DNA from 3 places in the Alteromonas sp. CI.11.F.A3 genome. Region 1 is predicted to be linked to each of the others. Evidence: predicted binding sites of a transcription regulator. Region 1 holds the regulator's gene; each other region holds the start of a gene.
The links. The regulator FliA, encoded in region 1, starts transcription of late flagellar genes. The targets are predictions, from matches to a motif close to CTAAAGNTNNNNNNNNNNNNGCCGATA.
Positions count from the first base shown of each region.

Region 2: a site for FliA is predicted at 1,120-1,146, ahead of R1T43_RS04075 (DUF5610 domain-containing protein). Genes of this name have one in related genera too.
Region 3: a site for FliA is predicted at 1,263-1,289, ahead of pomA (flagellar motor protein PomA). Genes of this name have one in related genera too.

Region 1 covers NZ_CP136708.1:3,610,796-3,613,069, reverse strand. Annotated here, with positions in the region: gene R1T43_RS15605 (MinD/ParA family protein) at 1-415, shown strand, start outside; gene R1T43_RS15600 (RNA polymerase sigma factor FliA) at 412-1,143, shown strand; gene cheY (chemotaxis response regulator CheY) at 1,180-1,563, shown strand; gene R1T43_RS15590 (protein phosphatase CheZ) at 1,598-2,274, shown strand, end outside.
Region 2 covers NZ_CP136708.1:934,598-936,871, reverse strand. Annotated here, with positions in the region: gene R1T43_RS04075 (DUF5610 domain-containing protein) at 1-1,090, opposite strand, end outside; gene trmA (tRNA (uridine(54)-C5)-methyltransferase TrmA) at 1,248-2,274, shown strand, end outside.
Region 3 covers NZ_CP136708.1:1,790,153-1,792,426, forward strand. Annotated here, with positions in the region: gene R1T43_RS07635 (farnesyl diphosphate synthase) at 1-776, opposite strand, end outside; gene xseB (exodeoxyribonuclease VII small subunit) at 805-1,047, opposite strand; gene pomA (flagellar motor protein PomA) at 1,339-2,103, shown strand; gene R1T43_RS07650 (flagellar motor protein MotB) at 2,103-2,274, shown strand, end outside.

The DNA.
Region 1 (2,274 bases):
TCAAGATATTATGGTGGTAGTGTGCGATGAGCCCACTTCACTCACTGATGCCTATGCGTTAATTAAAATTCTTAACCGAGAGCACGGTGTTTTTCGCTTCAAAGTGGTCGCCAACATGGTCCGCGATGTTAGAGAAGGTCAGGAGCTTTTCAGTAAATTATCTAAAGTAACAGGGCGATTCTTAGATGTTGCGCTAGAATTGGTAGCAACAGTTCCTTTTGACGAGAACATACGCAAAGCAGTACGTAAACAAACGTCAATTGTAGATGCTTACCCAAGTTCGCCGGCAGCCTTGGCAATTAGCCAGCTAGCAGCCAAAGCAGCATCATGGCCTATTCCTGCGCAACCAGGTGGTCATTTAGAATTTTTTATTGAACAACTAGTAGCAGATAAAGCAGTAGGAAGTCAGCGTTGAATAGCAAAGCAGCCGCTTATCAACAGCAAACGGACAAGTCACAATTAGTTGAGCGTCACGCTTCGCTGGTGAAGCGAATAGCACACCACTTAATGGCGAGATTACCAGCCAGTGTTCTTGTCGATGATTTAATCCAGTCAGGTATGATTGGACTGCTAGAAGCTGCACGAAATTTTGACGGTTCCAAAGGTGCAAGTTTCGAAACCTTTGCAGGTATTCGTATTCGCGGCGCCATGCTTGATGAAATAAGAAAAGGTGATTGGACGCCTCGCTCTGTTCATAAAAACGGAAGAGCAATCACCGAAGCAATCTCTCAAGTTGAAGGTGAAACAGGCCGAGACGCGCGAGATGTTGATATTGCAGCTAAAATGAATGTCAGTATGCAAGATTATCATCAAATGCTTAACGAAGTGAATGCTGGGAAATTGGTGGGTATTGAGGACCTAGGTGTTTCTGAAGATGTTATTTCTACAGAAAAAAACCGAGGCAGCGACGCACCGTTAGAAGATTTGATGCAAGGGGCTTTCCAAAAAGCGCTAGCACATGCTATTACTACATTACCCGAACGGGAAGCGATTGTACTTTCTTTATACTATGATGAAGAACTGAACCTTAGAGAAATAGGGGAAGTTCTTGATGTTAGTGAATCGCGAGTGAGTCAGATTCATAGTCAGGCCATGTTAAAACTCAAATCACGAATGAAATCGTGGCAAGTTGACGAAGAATAGAAATTAATAACAATTAACCCCTCATTGGAGGCTATTTTGGATAAAAGTATGAAAATTCTCGTGGTTGACGATTTTTCTACCATGAGACGTATCATAAAGAACCTGCTAAAAGATTTGGGTTTTGCCAATATCCAGGAAGCGGACGACGGTAACACCGCGCTGCCTATGCTACAACAAGGTGATTTTGACTTTGTTGTAACAGATTGGAATATGCCAGGTATGCAAGGTATCGACTTATTACGCGCTATACGTGCCGACGATAAGTTGAAGCACCTACCGGTTCTTATGGTGACAGCAGAAGCGAAGAAAGAACAAATCGTTGCCGCAGCGCAAGCTGGTGTAAACGGTTATGTTGTAAAACCTTTCACTGCCGCTACGTTGAAAGAGAAATTAGACAAAATCTTCGAACGTTTAGGTTGATCCAGACGCTCACCAGAGAAATGAGGTTTACTGGATGTCGACAAATGAAAGTGTCTCTATAACGCTCGAAGAAGCCAAAAAATTGGTAGCGTATCTTGAAGAGGGCGATAACGCATCAGCGAACGCCGTCTTAGAAGCCGTTTCGATGAAAGAGTCCATTGAGCTCTTTGCTGAAGTTGGTAAATTAACGCGTCAACTTCATGATTCGTTAAATAATTTCCAAATCGATGAACGTATTAAAAATTTAACCGTTGATGACATTCCTGATGCGCAGACGCGACTGATGTACGTTATCGAAGAGACGGAAAAAGCGGCCAATACCACTATGGATGCTGTTGAAGAGTGCATGCCAATTGCGGAAGTGCTTTCTACACGCATCGAAAAAATTATGCCGGAATGGAAAAAACTGATGAATCGTCAACTTGAGTTGGGTGAATTCAAAGTTTTATGCGCAGATTTAGACGAATTGCTAGAAGACGGATCGAAACAATCGTCTAAGCTTACATCATTGCTTACCGAAGTGTTAATGGCACAAGGTTATCAAGATCTTACCGGTCAAGTTATTCGCAGAGTGATTGAACTCGTAAAAGAAGTGGAAGATAGCTTAGTTAATATGCTGACGATGTTCGGTGAACCCGAACAGTCAGAGCAAGACAAGCCATCTGAAGCGAAAGTCGAAAAAGTTAACAAGATTGATGGTGTCGAAGCCGA
Region 2 (2,274 bases), 2.0 Mb from region 1:
TCTTTTCTAGATACTGTGCTATTGGGCTTACAACATTACCGTATTGGTTTTCTGCTTCACCTTCTTCACTATAATGCTTTACGTTCTCATAAGCCTTTACCATTTCGGTTTGTGTAGTACGGTTTAACTGCAACGCATACCCAACTAACTCTTTATCATCGAAACCTAAATTCAACGCTTGTTCGAACGCCTTATCCATGTCTCCGCTATAGAAGGTATCAGCTAAATCTTGTGCTTCACCCACAAGGTTTGCAATAGCTGTCATTTCATCTTCGTCTATTTCACCCTTTAACGAGAAGCTAATGCCACTTCGTTCAAAGTATTCATATTGAGATGACTGCTGCGCCACAATTGAACCTGTATTCGAACTAGATTCTTCAGTATCGTCATTTGCGGGTATATACAGCGAAGCCTGACTCGCCGCACTAAATTGTCTGATACTTTCAAAGCTAAGGTTTACTTCATCCCCATCTTTGGTTCGAATAAGCAAACTACCTGATTTAGCATCAGATGCAGATACCGCGTTAAGCTCGCTCACACTCACTGGATTAGGATTGAAGATATTCTGTTCCAGATCATTGATGCCGCCGTCTATCATTTCGCGACTACGGGTAACACCTTCTTCAATCTCGTCATTCATAAAGCCAGCGAGATCCTTTTCAGCCATAGCGAATCCACGACTTACCCCTTCACGGGCCTGACCAAACAACCCTTTCAAGGTATCATCATCCGCACCTCCATCAGCCGCACCTTGAATAACTCCGGTCACGAACCCAAGTACATTACGTGCGACTTTCTCGAAATCGAATAAGCTTTTATTTTCTTTGCCGTCATCTGACTGTTTGCTTTCATTCGGGCGCTTGCCATCAACAACCACATTTTGACTTAAGCTACCACTGAAGACCTTTAAGCCAATACTGGTTTGCGTGCTATTCACGGTGACCGTCGCTGAATGCTGCTTGGTAAACTCGGCTGCTTGTTGTAAGCCTTCCTGTTGAAGCTGCTTCTTTATAGCTTCATTCGGGTGAACCGATGCCTTTTCATCCACTTTCTGGTCGCCCATGAAAGCCTTAATTTGACTCACGTTCATAATTTGATCCTCACTATCCTCAATCAAGTTATCGGCACCAATCACGTATTGTTTAATTTTAATACGAAATTTTTGCTTCTGTGAGTTTTATCCGTTGCACATATAATATAAGGCACTACAATTCGCAGCCTTATTTAAATGATGTTCGGAGAACCACATGACAACCACCACTGCAAAAGACTATCAAGCTCAACTCGATGAGAAAGTGGATCGGTTAGGTACTCTCCTTGCGCCATTTAACGCCCCTACCCTGTCGGTGTATCCATCTAAACCTGAAAACTACCGCATGCGAGCTGAATTTCGCGTATGGCATGACGGTGACGATCTTTATCACATCATGTTCGATCAGGGGTCTAAAGAGAAATACCGCGTAGATACATTTCCACCAGCAAGTGAAACCATCAACAGTGCAATGCAGCAGTTAATAGAATATTTAAAGCCAAATGAACTGCTGCGCAAAAAGCTTTTCCAAATTGATTATTTAACTGGGCTATCCGGCGAACTGGTTATTAGCCTTCTTTATCACAAGCCACTTGATGATGAATGGGAAGCGCAAGCTGAACTGCTTCGCACCTTTTTAGCTACGCAATTTACCGCGGTGAGTATTATTGGGCGGGCTAGAAAGCAAAAACGCATTGTGGGTAACGATTTTATTATAGAACGTCTACCTATTAATGGCCGTGAATTTGAATTCAAACATATCGAAAATAGCTTTACTCAACCTAATGCAGAAGTGAATTGCAGCATGATTGAGTGGTCACTTGAATGCTCTGCTCCCCTAACTGGCGATTTACTCGAAATGTATTGTGGTGCAGGGAACTTCTCAATGCCATTGGCAGTTCATTTTGACAACGTGATAGGAACCGAAATAGCAAAGCCTTCGGTACAAGCGGCGCAATACAATATTGCGGCAAACCACTTAGATAACGTGAAAATTGTTAGGCTTTCTGCAGAAGAGTTTACTGAAGCAATGAACGGGGAAAGAACCTTCTCTCGATTAGAAGGTATCAACTTAACTGAATACAATTTTACTACTGTATTGGTCGACCCACCTCGAGCAGGGTTAGACGTAGATTCATTAAAGATGATTCAAGGGTACGATAATATTATCTATATTTCTTGTAACCCTGAAACCTTAGCTGAAAACTTAAGCCTGCTTTGTGAAACTCACGAAGTAGCAAATG
Region 3 (2,274 bases), 1.8 Mb from region 1:
GCGCCTTCAATGCCAAGTTTGGCAGGAAAGGTATTCTTACCCAAAGCAATGTCAGAGCCTGCAGGCTTTCCTAATTGCTCACTATTACCTTCTACGTCAAGAATGTCATCTTGGACTTGAAATGCAAGACCAATATCATCGGCGTAGGCCAATAGGTCTGCTTTACTGTCACTATCAAGTTCTGGAGAAACAATAGATACCATTTCAATACATGCACGAAGCAGGGCGCCGGTTTTCAAATTGTGCAGCCGCTTGAGCTGCTCTAGGCTTATTTCTTCACCCGTGCTGGCTAAATCAATAGCTTGCCCGCCACACATGCCGCGATAGCCTGCGGCGCGGGCTAGCACAGAAAGTAATTCACCACGTTTATTGGTTGCGAAATCACTTAATGGCGCATCGGCTAATGTGCTAAAAGCAAGGGCTTGCAATGCATCACCGGCTAATATTGCGGTGGCTTCATCAAATGCAATATGACAAGTTGGCTGGCCGCGACGCAAATCGTCGTCGTCCATGGCTGGCAAGTCATCATGTACCAGCGAATACGCATGCACGCACTCAATTGCCATACTAATCGCCATTTGATCGCCTTTAGGCACATCAAGGGTGTTGCCGATAACCTGAACCAGTAAAGGTCGCATGCGTTTACCCCCTACCAACAACGCATGGCGCATTGCTTCTTTAAGCCGCGGTGCGTCGTGGGGAAGGTCATCAATAAGCGTATTTAACGACGCATCGGTCTGCTGCTTAACTTGCTGATGCAATGCAGTGAAATTCATAACGTACCTGTTTGTTGCGACACGAGGCTTAAGGTTGCTCGTCTTCAGGAAGAGGGTGTAATGCGCTTTCGCCTTGCTCATTAAGCAAAATTTTAACTTTTTGCTCGGCTTGCTCTAACGACTTCTGGCCTTCACGAGAAAGGGCAATGCCTCGCTCGAATTTCTCAAGTGCAACGTTTAATGGTAACTCACCGTTTTCCATCTCATTAACAATGGCATCTAATTCGGTAAGGGTTTCCTCAAACGAGGGAGAATCTGTCTTTTTCGTCACTTTCGCCACCATAGCACTCAATTTTAGGCGTTTCTTGGGATTACGCGCACATTAACTGAGGGTAGCCAATGGGTCAAATGGTTTGTCAATATATGCCCTATTGCAGCTATCTATGACAACGCGTTGTGAATCAAGCCTCAGTATCAAAACTGGCGCCTAAAGTTCGACTAACGTCATTATGTATACAATAATTAAGGCAATTTGCGATAATCTTGTTATAGAAATTCTATACAATGCCGATAGAATACGAGTAATAGTTATGCAGCGTCTGCAAAAAATGAGGAAGAGTGAGTGGATTTAGCAACCGTCATAGGTATGTTGGGCGCCATCGGCTTTGTAGTAATGGCCATGGTTATGGGTGGCAGTATTGCCATGTTCATCAACGTACCGTCTATCTTGATCGTATTTGGTGGCACCCTTTTCGTTATTTTATCCCAATACACTTTAGGGCAGTTCTTTGGTGCAGGTAAAATTGCAGGCAAAGCATTCATGTTCAAAATTGATACGCCTGAAGACTTAATTGAAAAAATTGTTGAGATGGCCGATGCAGCACGTAAAGGCGGTTTTCTTGCATTAGAAGAAGCTGAAATTGACAATCCGTTTATGCAAAAAGGTGTAGACATGCTGGTTGATGGTCACGACATAGAAGTGGTCAGAGAAACCTTAGCGAAAGATATTTCTATGACCACCGAGCGACACGAATTTGGTGCCACCATATTTAAAGGTATGGGTGATATCGCACCAGCAATGGGAATGATTGGAACCCTGATTGGTCTGGTGGCCATGCTTTCCAACATGGATGATCCTAAATCGATTGGACCAGCGATGGCGGTAGCACTATTAACTACTTTGTATGGTGCATTCCTTGCCAACATTATCTGCCTACCCATGGCGGTAAAACTCGGTAACCGCGCTCAAGAAGAAAAGCTTAACCAAATGCTAGTACTCGATGGCATTGTGGGTATTGCTGATGGACAAAACCCGCGTGTTATCGAAGGTATATTGAAAAACTATCTAGCGGCAAGTAAACGCGGTACGGGCGCTGAGGACGAATAATGGCTGAAGAAGAGTGCCCAAAATGTCCTCCCGAGGGGCTTCCTGCATGGATGGGGACCTTCGCGGATTTAATGTCGTTGCTTATGTGCTTCTTTGTACTGTTGCTCTCATTTTCAGAAATGGATGTACTGAAGTTCAAGCAAATAGCGGGCTCTATGAAGTTTGCCTTTG